DNA from 3 places in the Streptomyces sp. NPDC039424 genome. Region 3 is predicted to be linked to each of the others. Evidence: riboswitches for the same ligand, from Rfam matches in the RefSeq annotation. Region 3 holds a riboswitch; each other region holds the start of a gene.

Region 1 (5,136 bases), on a different contig from region 3:
GGGCGCTCATCACCCTGCTCGCGCTCTCCGGGCTGGTGATCCTCGCGCTCGTGCGGCGGCAGACCGGCACGGACGGGTTCCTCGTCGGTCTCGGACTGGCCGTGCTGCCCGTCCCGCTGCTGATAGCCGCCTTCCGGTGGCTGGACCGGGTCGAACCCGGGCCCTGGCGGAACATGGTCTTCGCCTTCGCCTGGGGCGCCTGCGCCGCGGCGCTGATAGCCATCGTCGCCAACAGCTTCGCCACCCGGTGGATAGCCACGGCCACCGCCGACCCGTCCGGCGCCGACACCCTCGGCGCGACGGTCATAGCGCCCGTCGTGGAGGAGTCCGCCAAGGCCGCCGCCGTCCTGCTCGTCTTCCTCTTCCGCAGACGGGACTTCACCGGGATCGTGGACGGCGTGGTGATAGCCGGGGTCACCGCCACCGGGTTCGCCTTCACCGAGAACATCCTCTACCTCGGAACCGCCTTCGGTACCGACCAGCTCAGCGGCGACCGCGGCATCGCCTCCGTCACCGCAGCGACCTTCTTCGTGCGCGTCATCATGTCCCCGTTCGCGCACCCGCTGTTCACCGTCCTGACCGGCATCGGCTTCGGCATCGCCGCGCTCTCGGCCGACCGGCAGCACGTGCGGCGCGTCCTGGTGCCGCTCGGCGGGCTGCTGCTCGCGATGAGCATGCACGCGTTCTGGAACGGCTCCTCGACCTTCGGCGAGTACGGCTTCTTCGCCGTGTACGGGACCTTCATGGTGCCCGCGTTCGGCCTGCTGACCTGGCTGGTGATCTGGACGCGGCAGCGCGAGCTGCGGACCGTGCGCGAGGAGCTGCCGGCCTATGTCCTCGCCGGGTGGCTGGGTCCGGGCGAGCCGTTCGCGCTGGGCTCGATGCGGGCGCGGCGGCTGGCCCGCGACTACGCCCGCCACCACCTCGGCAGGCCCGCGGCACGCGCCGTGGAGCAGTACGAGGCCTATGCGACGTCCCTGGCGTTCCTGCGGCACCGGGGGCGGCGCGGGCGGGCGGGCGCCGACTTCGTCGTACGGGAGCAGGAGTTGCTGCACGAGCTGTGGAGCCGCCGGCAGGTGGCGCGGCCCGCGCTGGAGTACGCGGCGCGGACGTCGGCACCGGTGGTCCCGGCGCCCTGGCCGGTGTACGGGGTGCAGGGCGCGTACGGATACGGGTCCGGGTACGGGTATCCCTACGTCGCCCATCCGGCGTACAACCCGTACCGAACCTAGGCGTCGCGGGGCAGGCGGGACTTTGCGGACACGGCCTAGGGCCTGGTCCTACGCCGACGCCTCGGTGAGCCTCTTCAGCTCCTCCTGGGTGAGCTCCAGCTCCGCCACCCCGAGCAGGGCCGGCAGCTGGTCCACCGTGCGGGCCGAGGCGAGGGGGGCGGCGACCGTCGGCTGGGCGGCGAGCCAGGCGAGGGCCACGGTGGCGACCGGGACGGCGTGCGCGGCGGCGATCTCGTCCAGGGCGGCGAGGACCCGCCTGCCGCGCTCGGACTCCAGGTGCTTGGCGGCACCGGCCGCCCGGGTGCTGTCCACGGTCGTACCGGGGCGGTATTTGCCCGTGAGGAAGCCGGAGGCGAGGGAGAAGTAGGGGACGACCGCGAGGCCGGCGCGGGTGGCGACGTCGCGCAGGGGGCCCTCGTAGGTGTCGCGCGAGACGAGGTTGTAGTGCGGCTGGAGCGCCACGTACCGGGCGAAGCCCTCGCACTCGGAGAAGTCCAGGGACTCCTGGAGTCGCTCCGGCGTGATGTTGGAGGCGGCGATGTGCCGGACCTTGCCCGCCCGGACCAGCCCGTCGAGCGCCCCGATGATCTCCTCGACGGGGACTTCGGTCTTGTCGAAGTGGGTGTAGTACAGGTCGATGTGATCGGTGCCGAGGCGGCGCAGGGAGGCGTCGGCCGCGGCCCTGATGTTGTCGGCGGTCAGACCCGGGTACTTGGGGTGCTGGCTGACCTTGGTGGCGATGACGACGTCGGAGCGGTTGCCGCGGGCCTTCACCCAGTTGCCGATGATGGTCTCGGACTCGCCGCCCTCGTTGCCCTCGACCCACGCCGAGTAGGAGTCGGCGGTGTCGAGGAAGTTGCCGCCGGCCGCCGCGTAGGCGTCGAGGACGGCGAAGGACTGCGCCTGGTCGGCGGTCCAGCCGAAGACGTTGCCGCCGAGGGAGAGCGGGAAGACCTGGAGGTCGGAGGAGCCGAGTTTGCGGGGAGAAGTCATGCCTTGATTCAACGACCGAACCGGTGGCAGGCATTCCGCATACGGGGAAACCGGCAGCCCTGACGTCGGGGGGTTGTCGTCAAGGCCGCCAGGGACCGGAGGTGGGGGTCAGGGGGTGAGGCCCTTGCCGCGCAGCCACGCCATCGGGTCGATGCCGGTGGGCTGGCCGCCGGGGTGGACCTCGAGGTGGAGGTGCGGGCCGGTGACGTTGCCGGTGGCGCCGACGCGGCCGATGACCTCACCGGTGCCGACCTTCTGACCGGCCTTGACGTTGATCGAGGACTGGTGGCAGAACCACAGCTCGGTGCCGTCGTCGAGGGTGAGGATCGTGCGGTAGCCGTAGGAACCGGCCCAGCCCGCCTCGGTGATCGTGCCGCTGTGGACGGCCTTGATCAGCGTGCCGGTCGGCGCGGCGAAGTCGAGGCCGGTGTGGTACCCGGAGGACCACATGGCGCCGGCCTGGCCGAAGGTCGAGGTGATCGTGTACGAGGAGGTCGGCAGCGTGTACTGCTTGGCCAGCTTGGCGAGGCGGTCGGCCTCGGCCTGCTTCTCGGCGGCGTCCTCCGCCTTCTCCTTGGCGGCGGCGGCCTTGGCGGCGGCCTCCTTCTCCGCCTTGGCGGCCGCCTCGGCGGACTGCTTCTCGGCGGCGGCCATGGCGCGGGCGGTGGCCTTGCCGGCGACCTGGCTCTGCTGCAGCTCGGCCTGGGCCATGATCCGGCTGCGCAGTGCCTCGCCGGCGTCGGTGGTGCCCTCGTCGGTGCCGGCGGAGGCCACGCCGACGTGGGTCAGGGTGGCCGCCTCGGCCTTGGCGCCGCCGGCGTCGTCGCTCAGCAGGGAGCTGACGGACGCCATGTCGGGCAGGGAGATGGAGACCGGCGGCTTGCCGGTGTTGGCGCTGGCCATACCGCCCGCGCCGACGGCGGCTATGACACCGACGCCGAGGACGGTGGAGCTGCGGGCGAGTCCGCCGCCGCGCTGCTTGCTGACGCGGTGCCGGCCGCGTACCGGGGGGAGGGACTCCTCGGTGGGGTTCCACTCCTCCCAGGGGCCCTCGTCGGTGCGGTACTCGCCGTAGCCGAAGGTCTCGGTGCGCTGGCTCGGCACGAACGGGGCGGTGGGGGCAGGCCGGTTTGACGCCACGCGGGCGTGCTCCTTTCCTTCCGTATCGCCTACCGGGTTAGCTGACGGGTTCGGAGCGGGAAGGTCTCCTACGCGCGTATATCTCTCGTGGACTCAACGTGAGTTCACGATGGTGTACGCGTGATTCACCCCAAGGTGGTGGTTCCCCGGTTCCCTCGCGGGATTCGGCAGTGCGCACGGAGCCGTCTCGGGTGACGGCTGGGACGACCGCGCTGCGTTATCGAACGTTAATAGACCTACCTGTCAGTTTCCAAGCTGTTCCACTTGATCATTAACGTTTTCACAGGGGACCTTACCGGCCATCACCGGTGAAAACCGGGCGAGTTGACTGCTTCGCGCGCCAGGGGGCGGAGGCCGCCGGGGGAAAACACTCAGGGCCGGGATCCATGTACTGGATCCCGGCCCTGAGCCTTCAGTAGCGGGGACAGGATTTGAACCTGCGACCTCTGGGTTATGAGCCCAGCGAGCTACCGAGCTGCTCCACCCCGCGTCGTTGTGACTCCAGTGTACGCCATGCGCAGGACAGCTCGTACACGGGTTTTCGACCTGCGGTTTTCCGCCCGTGCCCGCACGTGCTCGCGGTCAGCTCGGCAGGTGCCGGTTCGGCTCCTTCGCCGCGGCCTCGTACTCCGGCAGGACGACCACGTCCACGCCGCCGGCCGCCAGCAGCCCGCTCCCGTCGGCCCCGGCGACGAACGTGTCCGGCTCCCGCCATGCCGTGACCACTCTGCGTACTCCCGCGTCGAGGATCAGCCGGGCGCACGGCGCGGGCCGGGAGGTCCGGCGGGCGCACGGTTCGAGGCTGCTGTACACCGTGGCGTCGGCCAGCCGGGGGTCGCCGGCCGGGATCTTGGCCAGCGCCGCCTCCTCCGCGTGGACCACGGGATCGCCCCCCTCCCGCGAGTGACCGCGCGCGAGCTCCGTCCCGTCGGCGGCCACCACCACCGCCCCCACGCTGAACGCCGTCTCGGAGGGCGGGCACAGCGCCGCCAGCTCGCAGGCGATCCGCAGCCAGTGGCGGTCGGCAGCGGCGGCCGCGGCGCCGGTGCCGGGCGCGGTGGGCTCGTAGCGCATCAGGACGACGTCCTCGATGCGCCGCGCCTCCAGCAGCCGCAGCCGTCCGGCCTGGTAGCCCCCGGGCCCGAAGAGGCGGGGCGCGGCCGGGTCGCCGACGAGCAGGGGGGCCAGGACCAGGTGCAGCTCGTCGGCCAGGCCCTGCCGCAGCAGCTGCGTGTGGATGGTTCCGCCGCCCTCGACCATCAGGCGCCGCACCCCGCGCACCGCGTACAGATGATCGAGTACGGCCGGCCAGTCGAGGTCGGCGCCCAGCGGGACGACGTCGGTCGCGAGGCGCCGTGCGCGGGCCCGCTCGGCGCCCTCGTCGGTCGTGTAGAGGACCTTCTCGCCGCCCGTGTGCCAGAAGTTCGCGTCCGGGTCCAGGTCGCCGGAGCCGCTGACGGTGACCTTGAGGGGGTACTCGGCCTGCCCTGCGGCGAGCCTGGCCGCCCGCCGCTCGGGCGAGTTGACCAGCAGCCGCGGATTGTCGGCGCGGATGGTGCCGGCGCCGACCAGGATCGCGTCCACGGACGCCCGTACCTCGTCGACCCGGTCGAAGTCGGCCGGGCTGGAGAGCAGCAGCCGGTCGGGGCCGGTGTCGTCGAGGTAGCCGTCGAGGGAGACGGCGGCGGACAGCAGGACGTACGGACGGGGCATCGACGCACTCTCTTCCGAGGACGGACGAAGGCGGGCAGAAGGCGGGCGGAAGGTGGAC
Region 2 (5,136 bases), on a different contig from region 3:
TCGTCGGATTCGTACGGTGCCATGTGTGCCTTACCTCCGTCGTCGGCGGCGGCTGTCCTCACACTCGTCCCACCCTTGTGCCGCCATTCTCACCCGAATCGGTGAGGAGTGGTGATTTCCGTGGTTTCCATCTGACCAAATCGGCCGTGAGGAATCGTCAGACCCGGGAGCCAACTCCACGTACGCCTGCGGTATGACACGGAGGGGCGGAAGCTCCACCGACCCGTAGGGGACGGGGCGGGGGGACCGGCACGGGGGTGGCTAGCCCGCCCGGTGGACCACCGCGTCGCAGAGCTGGATGAGCGCGGCCTTGGCGTCGCACTCGCGCAGCGGGGCCAGCGCCGCCCGGGCGTCCTCCGCGTACCGCACGGTGTCGCGGCGAGCCTGCTCCAGCGCCGGGTGGGCGCGCAGGCCGGCCAGGGCCTCGGCGTGCCGGGCGTCGTCGGTGAGGTCGGAGTCGAGGAGGTCGCACAGGGCGATGTCCTCGGGCAGTCCCAGCCGTGCCGCCCGCTCCCTGAGGCGCAGCACGGGCAGGGTGGGGATGCCCTCGCGCAGGTCGGTCCCGGGGGTCTTGCCGGACTCGTGGGAGTCGGAGGCGATGTCCAGCACGTCGTCCGCGAGCTGGAAGGCGACGCCGAGCCGCTCGCCGTACTGGGTCAGCACGTCGACCACGGTCTCGTCGGCCCCGGACATCATCGCGCCGAAGCGGCAGGAGACCGCCACCAGCGAGCCGGTCTTGCCGCCGAGCACGTCCAGGTAGTGCTCGACCGGGTCCCGGCCGTCCTGCGGCCCGGCCGTCTCCAGGATCTGCCCGGTGACCAGCCGCTCGAACGCCACGGCCTGCACCCGTACGGCCTCGGGGCCGAGGTCGGCGAGGATCTGCGAGGCGCGGGCGAAGAGGAAGTCGCCGGTGAGGACGGCGACCGAGTTGCCCCAGCGGGTGTTCGCGCTCTCCACCCCGCGGCGCACGGCCGCCTCGTCCATGACGTCGTCGTGGTACAGCGTGGCGAGGTGGGTGAGCTCGACGACTACGGCCGAGGGCACGATCCCGGGCGCGTACGGGTCCCCGAACTGCGCCGCGAGCATCACGAGCAGCGGCCGGAACCGCTTCCCGCCCGCGCGTACGAGGTGCTGCGCGGCCTCGGTGATGAAGGGGACCTCACTCTTGGTGGCTTCGAGCAGGCCCTCCTCGACAGCCGCCAGTCCGGCCTGGACATCGGCTTCCAGAGCCTGGTCCCGCACGCTCAGCCCGAATGGCCCGACGACGGTCACGAGGGGTCTCCTGTCTGCTGGTGTCTGCTGGCGATTACGCGGTTTGTCGATAGGTCGCTGCCCTCACTCGAGTCAGCGTATCCGGTCAGCTTTCGATCACCGAGGGCGCCCACCGTTATGTTTTCGATCGGTCGATAAGGGTGGATATTTATCGACTTACCAGGAAGTACGACGCGACTGCGCCGCTTGGAGCAGCTCGACCCTCATCGACCCTCACCTGCACGCCCGATGCACTTACCCAATGCGGCGTCCCTCATGCCCTATTTGCCGCTATTGCTATTCCGTGAATTGGGTCACGTCACCGGTTCGGCGCATCCCACCGACCCGCCCGGTGTTCCACCTTTCACCACTGGCCAGTTGAGGCTTGGCAGACGCAAAGGATCAAGTGCCTCATACGCCCCAGAACAAGGTCAACTAGGACGAGGTATGCATCTGGCACTTGTTCCGGACATGTGCTCTCGCATACGTTCCGGTCCGCCGGGCGGAACGCCGAATCCTGCCGCCGCCCATCGCACCCACTCGACGAACTCATTCGCGTACGGCAGGAGCGGGGGAACCAGGTAAGTCGCCGGTCCGGACGGCATCCGTCGTCCCGGAACGGCTCGGGGTTAAGTCGTGTCGCCTTCGGGCGGCACGGCCGGGCACCTCCCAGCCCGCACCCGACAGCTCACCTCGCAGGCGACGGAGAGGAACTTCGCCATGTCTGCTGCCGCTCAGCACCGTGCCCCCTTCGCCCGCCTCGCTCGCAAGCTCGCCGCCGCCACCACCGGCGCCGCCGTGCTCGCCCTCCCGCTGATCGGCGCGACCAGCGCCTCCGCGGCCCCCACCACCGCCCCCACCGCGGCCACCGCCGGCGCGGTCACGTACTCGAACAACCTCGACGGCTGGATCCGCCAGTCCCTCGCGGTCATGGCCCAGAAGGGCATCCCGGGTACGTACTACGGCATCTACCGCAACGTGATCCGCGAGTCGTCGGGCAACCAGTACGCCATCAACCTCTGGGACTCCAACGCCGCCGCCGGCATCCCGTCCAAGGGCCTGCTGCAGGTCATCGACCCGACGTTCCGCGCCTACCACGTGGCCGGTACGTCGTGGAACATCTACGACCCGGTCGCGAACATCACGGCCGCCTGCAACTACGCCGCCCACCGCTACGGCTCGATCGACAACGTGTTCGGCGCGTACTGACCTGACCCGCAGGGCCCCTCAGGGCCCTGTCAGGGGAAGAGTCTTTCGAGGACGACGGCGATGCCGTCGTCCTCGTTCGATGTGGTGATCTCGTCGGCCACCGCCTTCAGTTCGGGGTGGGCGTTGGCCATCGCCACACCGTGGGCGGCCCAGTCGAACATCGGGATGTCGTTGGGCATGTCCCCGAAGGCGACGGCCCGTTCGGCGCTCAGCCCGAGATGCTCGGCGGCCAGCGCCAGCCCGGTCGCCTTGGTGACCCCGCACGGCTGGAGCTCGACGGTCCCGGGCCCCGACATGGTGACCGTCGCCAGCGACCCCACGACCGAACGGGCCGTGGCCGCCAACTCGTCGTCGGACAGGGCGTGATGGCGCAGCAGGACCTTGCTGATCGGCTCGCGCCACAGGTCGGCGCGCCGCTCGACCCGTACGGCGGGGAGCGTCGGGTGGGGCATCAGGTAGCCGGGCTCGATGAGCGTGAGCCCGTCCACACCGTCCTGGTCGACGGCCGCGTACACCTCCCCCACCTCGGCCTCGATCTTGCCGAGCGCGGTCTCCGCCAGCTCCCGGTCCAGGGTGATCGACCAGAGCAGGCGGTCGGCTCCGGCGTCGTACACCTGCGCGCCCTGGCCGCACACCGCGAGCCCCGTGCAACCGAGGTCGTCCAGCAGCGGCCGTACCCGGGGTGCCGGGCGCCCGGTCACCACGAGGTGCCGGGCCCCCGCTTCCCCGGCCCGCGCGAGGGCGGCGAGGGAGCGGTCGGAGAGGGTGTCGTCGCCGCGCAGGAGCGTTCCGTCGAGGTCGGTTGCGACGAGTGAATATGCGGGGGGTGCGGCCATGATCAGAGAATACGGACCCCGCGCCCCCACGACTCACCCCCGTTCTCAGCCCCAAGTGGTGCCCGCGGGCTCCTTGATGGTGGTGTGGGGGCGGTTGAACACGTTGGCGACCGAGACGGTGAGGACATCGAGCGGGCTGGTGGCTGGGGTGGCCCGGGCCTTCCTGGGTGTGGGCGGAGCCCGGGCAGGGTGGCTCAGTGGTGGGCCGCCGCCAGGTGTTTCGTCAGGCGGGGGGAGGCGAACCCGGTGCCGCAGACGAAGCGCATCACCGGGCCGTACGACGACGCCGCCGGAAGGCCGGTGAAGTACAGGCCGGGGATGGACGAGACGTATCCCGCGCCCAGGCGGGGCGTGCCCCGGCTGACGGCGAGCCGGGTGCGCAGTTCGTGGCCGAGGAAGTCCATGGCCGCGAGGTCCACGCGGTAGCCGGTGGCCGCGATCACATGGTCGGCGGGGAGCCGGATGGTGTGACCGGCGGGGGCGCGGACGGTGAGGACGGGGCTGCCGTCGCAGGCGTCCGCGCCGACCACCCGCTCGACCTCCGTCACCTCGACCTTGTCCTCGAAGCGGTCGCGCAGCCACCAGGCGCCGAGCGGGCCGAGGACGCGGCGGACCAGGTAGTGGCGGGTACGGGCCGGGAGGTAGCGGTAGGGGTGCGGGTAGTAGGTCAGCGCCCAGAGGGACCAGGCGCGGCCGAAGGGGGACTCGGGGCGCAGCCTCGGCTGGTGCCAGGGCGGGGCGCCGAAGGCGACCCGGCCGCGGCCCCGCGACACCACCCGCACCCGCGCGCCCGCCTCCGCCGCCAGGGCCGCCGTCTCCAGCGCGGACTGGCCGGCGCCGACGACGATCAGCTCCCTGCCGGAGAACCGGGTCAGGTCGTGGTGCTGGGAGCTGTGGGAGACCGGGCCGGTGGGGCTGGGGCCGTCCGGCGCCGCCGACGCCAGCTCTGCCGGGAGGTGGGCCAGCCCGGACAGGCCGGTGGCGACCACGACCGCGCGGGCGGTGAACGACTCCCCGGAGTCCAGCTTCAGTTCGAAGCCGCCGCCCGTGCCACGGTCCACGGAAACCACCCGCACCCGCTCCAGGTCGGGAAGCAGCTTCCGCTGGAACCACTCGCCGTAGGCGACGAAGGTCTCCACGGGGATGATGTCCTCGTCGGTCACCAGCCGGCGGATGCCCGCCGCGTCGCAGTAGTCGACGAGGGTGTGGCCGGGCTGCGGGCAGTCGATGTCGGAGGCCGCCGGGGTCGATTTGAGGAACATCCCGGCGGGCATGTGGTCGCGCCAGCTGACCATGGGATCGCCGAAGACGCGTACGGGGATGCCGCGCGCCCGCAGGTGGGCGGCGGTGGACAGGCCGAACGGCCCGGCGCCGATGACTGCAACCGGTTGAATCACGAAGTCCCTCCCCAGGACGTTTTCCGTCACTTCGTGGTGGTGAACCGTGCACCCGTCCGGACAGCCGCCCTCGGCGGGCTAGCTGCTCGAACCGGCGCTTCCGCCGCGGCGGTTGGTCCGCCACAGCTGATAGAGGTGCTTCGCGCCCGGTCGCACGAAGCGCGCGAGCATCGTGAGGAACGGCAGCGGGTCGTCACCCGCGAGCCAGGCCAGCTCCGTCCCGCTCGCCCGGGCCGGCGCGTGCGGCGTCGTGTAGCCGCTGCGGCGGTAGGCGAGGAGGGCGGGGAGGTCGATGTTCTCCACGATGTACCGATGGCCGGCCCGCTGTTCCCCCTCCGGAACGGAGCGGCCGGTCAGGTTCAGGTGCATGGCGCGTACGACGTCCACGCCCGAGTCGTTCTCGAAGAGCCGGAACTGGGCGCCCGTGCGCGGGTTGAAGTCGA
Region 3 (5,136 bases):
GGCATGCCGTCGGTGCCGATGCGGTCATAGCGTACGGTGGCGATGAACTCGCCGCCGATGGTGGCCGCGAGTCCCACCCGGTCCACAAAGTCGTGGTGCGTGAAGCGGTGGACGTCCTTGGCGGACAGGCGCGGGTAGGGCGCGAAGAAGCGGTAGTACTTCGACTCGTCCGAGACCTGTTCGTAGAAGCTGACCAGCCGGTCGGCGTCATCAACGGTGATGGGCCGGATGCGCGCGGTGCCGCCGTCGCGCAGCACCACGTCCGCCTCCCAGTGGGCGGGGTACTTGTGCCGGTCCTGCCGGTCCGCCGGGGTCTGCATGGGCCCCAGAGTACGGCTCGCGTCCGACAACGGCGCGAGGCAGTCTGTGGAGGACGACGTCGGGTCGAGGCCGCGATCCGACGACACACCCGGACGGGACGAAGGACCTTCCGGGGATGCTTCACGATATGGGAAACTGGTCTAGACAACTTTGAGAACTGAAGGGCAGCAACACATGGCTGAGCGCCGCGTCAACGTCGGCTGGGCCGAGGGCCTCCACGCCCGCCCCGCCTCCATCTTCGTCCGAGCCGCCACGGCCGCAGGCGTGCCGGTGACGATCGCCAAGGCCGGCGGCACTCCGGTCAACGCGGCCTCCATGCTGGCCGTCCTCGGCCTCGGCGCCCAGGGCGGCGAGGAGATCGTCCTCGCCTCCGACGCCGAGGGTGCGGACGCCGCCCTGGACCGTCTGGCGAAGCTGGTCTCCGAGGGGCTCGAGGAACTGCCCGAGACCGTCTGAGCGTCAGCGCGCCGAACAGCGGAGCCGCGCCTGCCCTTTCGGGCGGCGCGGCTCCGCCGTTTTTCGGGAAATTCTGGGGGCGCGGAAATTCGGGCAGCAGAAATACACCGCCGCCGAATTACTCCTCTTTGTATACGGCGCCCGTGTTAATGCCGCACGCCCGACATGTTTACGGGGTGTTGCGAAGTCCTCACACGTTCCGGGCGGTCCGCGCCGCCGGTGAAGCGCAGCCGGTGCGCGGCCGTGGCGCGCTCCGTGTGCAGCGCCGTGATCGTCCGCGCGCGCTCGCCGTCGCCGCGCGCCACCGCGTCCACGATGGCGCCGTGCTCGGCCCAGGACTCCACCGGGCTGGCGGGGGCCTCCACCGCGTACATCCAAGCGATCTTGTGCCGCAACTGGGTGAGCACGGAGGTCAGGGCCTGGCTGCCGGAGGCCTGCGCGAGCGTCTCGTGGAACCAGCCGCCCAGGGAGCGCAGGTCCTCGCTGTTGCCCCGGCGGGCCCGCTCCTGGCCCAGCCTGACCAGGCCCCGCAGCACCTTGAGATGCGCCTCGGTACGCCGCTGGGCGGCCCGGGCGGCGCCGAGCGGCTCCATCAGCATGCGCATCTCCAGCAGGTCGGCGGCCTCCTGCTCGGTCGGTTCGGCGACGCACGCGCCCGCGTGCCGCCGGGTCACCACGAAGCCCTCGGCCTCCAGGGTGCGCAGGGCCTCGCGGACGGGGACGCGCGAGACGCCGTAGCGGCGCGCGAGAAGCTCCTCGGTGAGGCGGCTGCCGCGCTCGTAGACACCGGCGACGATGTCGTCCCGGATCGCCGTGCAAACCGAGTGCGCCGGAATACGCATGACCGACCTCCGCCTTAATCCCCGTGAAACGTCGACGATGGACGTGTGTTCCGTGACTCTATTGCAATGAGCGGGAATTTCCGATGGCGGGCCGGAATCCATGGATATTTTTTGGACAGCGGGACATCCGAAACCGCGAAAGCCCCGGCGCGCGGCCGGGGCTTCCTACGGGTGCGCGGTGCTTCGTCAGACGTTCACGCCGTGCTTGCGGAGGTAGGAGACGGGGTCGACGTCGGAGCCGTACTCCGGGGTGGTGCGGGCCTCGAAGTGCAGGTGCGGCCCGGTGACGTTGCCGGTGGCGCCGGACAGGCCGATCTGCTGGCCCGGGGTGACCTTCTGGCCCACCGAGACGCCGATCGACGACAGGTGGCCGTACTGGGTGTACATGCCGTCGGCCATCTTGATCACGATCTGGTTGCCGTACGCCCCGCCCCAGCCGGTGGACACCACGGTGCCGGAGCCGACCGCGTGCACGGTGGTGCCGCTCGCGGCGTGGAAGTCGATACCGGTGTGGGAGCCGGAGGACCACAGGGAACTGCTGGCCTCGTAGCCGGTGGAGACGTAGGAGCCGGCGATCGGCGCCGTGAAGGCGTTCAGCCGCTCGCGCTCGGCCGCGCGGGCCGCCCGCGCCTTGGCCTCCACCGCCGCCTCGCGCGCCTTCTTCGCCTGCTCGGCGGCCTTCTTGCGCGCGGCCTCCTCGGCCGCCTTCAGCTCGGCGGCCTCCTTCTGGGCGGCGGCCTGGGCGTCGATGTGCTCGGGGATCGACTCGCTGATGGTGATGACCGGGGTGAGGGCGGTCTGCTCGGGCGCGGGCTCGGGCTCCGCGGCGAGCGCCGGGGCGGCGAGGGTGCCGATGGCGCCGGTGGTGGCGAGGGCGGCGACGCCCGCCGCACGGGCGGTGGTGCGGTGCATCCGGCTGGGACGACGGTGCTTCCCGGTGGCGCGGGTGAACGCCATGAAGTGGCTGATCCTTTCCTTCCTTCTCGCCTACCGGGTTAGCTGACGGGTTCGGAGCAGGAAGGTCTCCTACGGACCCCCTCGCTGGGCGCGCGGGCGTCCGATTCACCCCAGGGACGGTGGGTCCCCGGCTCCCCTGGCTCGCGCCGTACGGGGACTCGGCGATGACTGCCCGGTGCCGCGGATGCGGCGCGGTGCCTGACGGACAGCCCGCATGACGCTAAGCGGGACGGCTTTCAATCCTCAAACGGATCACGGCTTTTGTAGTGCATCCCACAGGGCAGACGGGCAACCTCTGCCCCAATTCGGACATCCCGCAGGGGGACATGGGAAACCAGAGGGGCCCTGGTGATCCCGTCGGTCACCAGGGCCCCACGCGCGCGTGCCGCTACTCGGCGGACACCACGGACACTTCACCGATGCCGAGGGCCTCGACCGGCTCCTTGATCTGGGCCGCGTCCCCGACCAGGATCGTCACCAGACGGTCGACCGGGAAGGCGTTCACGACCGCCGCGGTGGCCTCCACCGTGCCGGTCGCGGCGAGCTGCTGGTACAGCGTCGCCTGGTAGTCGTCGGGCAGGTACTGCTCGACCTGGTCGGCCAGCGTGCTCGCCACGGCCGCCGCCGTCTCGTACTTCAGCGGCGCCACCCCGACGAGGTTCTGCACGGCCACGTCGCGCTCGGCGTCGGTGAGGCCCTGCGCGGCCAGCGTGCGCAGCACCGCCCACAGGTCGCCCAGCGCCGGGCCGGTGTTCGGGGTGTCCACGGAGCCGCTGATGGCGAGCATCGAGGCGCCGTTGCCCTCGGGGCCGGACCGGAGGACCTGCCCGAACGAGCGCACGCCGTAGGTGTAGCCCTTCTCCTCGCGCAGGACGCGGTCCAGGCGGGAGGTGAGGGTGCCGCCGAGGCAGTAGGTGCCGAGCACCTGGGCGGGCCACACCCGGTCGTGCCGGTCGGAGCCGACCCGGCCGATGAGCAGCTGCGTCTGGACGGCGCCCGGGCGGTCGACGATGACGACGCGTCCGGTGTCGTCGGCGGTCACCGGCGGCACCGGCCGGGGCTGGGCCGCGGAGCCCTTCCAGGCGCCCAGGGTGTCACCGAGCAGCGCGTCCAGGTCGATGCCGGTGAGGTCGCCGACCACCACGGCGGTGGCGGTGGCGGGCCGCACGTGCCGCTCGTAGAAGGCGCGTACGGCCGCCGAGTCGATCTTGGCGACCGTGTCCTCGGTGCCCTGGCGCGGCCGGGACATCCGCGAGGTCGCCGGGAAGAGCTGCCTGGACAGCTCCTTGGCGGCGCGGCGGGAGGGGTTGGCCAGCTCGTGCGGGATCTCGTCGAGGCGGTTGCGCACCAGCCGCTCGACCTCGCTGTCGGCGAACGCCGGCGCCCTGAGGGCGTCGGCGAGCAGGCCGAGGGCCTTGCCGAGCCGGGAGGCCGGGACCTCCAGGCTGATGCGCACCCCGGGGTGGTCGGCGTGCGCGTCGAGGGTGGCGCCGCAGCGCTCCAGTTCGGCGGCGAACTCCTCGGCGGAGTGCTTGTCGGTGCCCTCGGAGAAGGCGCGCGCCATGATCGTGGCGACGCCGTCGAAACCGGCCGGTTCGGCGTCCAGGGGGGCGTCCAGGAGCACCTCGACGGCGACGACCTGCTGGCCGGGGCGGTGGCAGCGCAGCAGGGTCAGGCCGTTGTCGAGCGCGCCGCGCTCCGGGGCCGGGAACGCCCAGGGCCTGGCCTCGCCCGCCCGGGGCTGCGGGTGGAACTCCATCGCGGTGAGCTCGCTCACTTGGCCGCCTCCTCGTTCTCGTCGCCGGCTTCCACGGTGGCCTCGGCCTCCGGGTCTTCGGGGGGATCGGCGTCCTCGGTGTGCTCGGCGGACTCGGCGGACACCGGCTCGTAGACGAGCACCGCGCGGTTGTCGGGGCGCAGGCGGGCCTTGGCGACCTCCTGGACCTCCTCGGGGGTCACCGCCAGGACGCGCTGGACGGCGGTGAGGGCGAGCTGCGGGTCGCCGAACAGGACCGCGTACCGGCACAGTTCGTCGGCGCGGCCGGAGACCGTGCCGAGCCGGTCCAGCCACTCGCGCTCCAACTGGGCCTGGGCGCGCTCCATTTCCTCGGCCGTGGGGCCCTCCGCGGCGAACCGGGCGAGCTCCTCGTCGATCGCGGTCTCGATGACCGGCACCTCGACGTCGCCGGAGGTCTTCACGTCCAGCCACCCCAGGGAGGGCGCCCCGGCCAGCCGCAGCAGCCCGAACCCGGCCGCCACCGCCGTACGGTCGCGTCGCACCAGCCGGTTGTACAGGCGGGAGGACTCACCGCCGCCGAGGACGGTCAGCGCCAGGTCGGCGGCGTCGCACGCGCGCGTGCCGTCGTGGGGGAGCCGGTAGGCGGCCATCAGGGCACGCGCCGGGACCTCCTCGACGACGACCTCGCGCAGCTGCTCGCCGATCACCTCGGGCAGCGAACCGTCGCGCGGCGCGGGCTTGCCGTCGTGCGCCGGGATCGAGCCGAAGTACTTCTCGATCCAGGCGAGGGTCTGCTCGGGGTCGATGTCGCCGACCACGGAC

What was found. Region 3 has a riboswitch for cyclic di-AMP ahead of ACZ7L0_RS04290 (M23 family metallopeptidase). Riboswitches for the same ligand answer to the same signal wherever they lie in the genome.
Region 1: linked by a shared signal. The riboswitch ahead of ACZ7L0_RS14335 (M23 family metallopeptidase) and the one ahead of ACZ7L0_RS04290 (M23 family metallopeptidase) in region 3 are both predicted to bind cyclic di-AMP.
Region 2: linked by a shared signal. The riboswitch ahead of ACZ7L0_RS34145 (transglycosylase SLT domain-containing protein) and the one ahead of ACZ7L0_RS04290 (M23 family metallopeptidase) in region 3 are both predicted to bind cyclic di-AMP.

The regions. Positions count from the first base shown of each region.
Region 1 is NZ_JBVKAI010000005.1:18,851-23,986, forward strand. It holds gene ACZ7L0_RS14325 (PrsW family intramembrane metalloprotease) at 1-1,232, shown strand, start outside; gene ACZ7L0_RS14330 (aldo/keto reductase) at 1,281-2,225, opposite strand; gene ACZ7L0_RS14335 (M23 family metallopeptidase) at 2,334-3,365, opposite strand; cyclic di-AMP (ydaO/yuaA leader) riboswitch at 3,377-3,545, opposite strand; tRNA gene ACZ7L0_RS14340 (tRNA-Met) at 3,782-3,855, opposite strand; gene ACZ7L0_RS14345 (dihydrofolate reductase family protein) at 3,948-5,078, opposite strand.
Region 2 is NZ_JBVKAI010000019.1:8,025-13,160, forward strand. It holds gene ACZ7L0_RS34135 (LolA family protein) at 1-23, opposite strand, end outside; gene ACZ7L0_RS34140 (polyprenyl synthetase family protein) at 262-1,272, opposite strand; cyclic di-AMP (ydaO/yuaA leader) riboswitch at 1,796-1,968, shown strand; gene ACZ7L0_RS34145 (transglycosylase SLT domain-containing protein) at 1,972-2,460, shown strand; gene ACZ7L0_RS34150 (HAD family hydrolase) at 2,490-3,296, opposite strand; gene ACZ7L0_RS34155 (NAD(P)-binding domain-containing protein) at 3,491-4,693, opposite strand; gene ACZ7L0_RS34160 (carboxylate--amine ligase) at 4,772-5,136, opposite strand, start outside.
Region 3 is NZ_JBVKAI010000001.1:936,582-941,717, forward strand. It holds gene ACZ7L0_RS04275 (bifunctional acetate--CoA ligase family protein/GNAT family N-acetyltransferase) at 1-320, opposite strand, end outside; gene ACZ7L0_RS04280 (HPr family phosphocarrier protein) at 496-777, shown strand; gene ACZ7L0_RS04285 (GntR family transcriptional regulator) at 924-1,619, opposite strand; gene ACZ7L0_RS04290 (M23 family metallopeptidase) at 1,806-2,576, opposite strand; cyclic di-AMP (ydaO/yuaA leader) riboswitch at 2,590-2,750, opposite strand; gene ACZ7L0_RS04295 (M16 family metallopeptidase) at 2,965-4,353, opposite strand; gene ACZ7L0_RS04300 (M16 family metallopeptidase) at 4,350-5,136, opposite strand, start outside.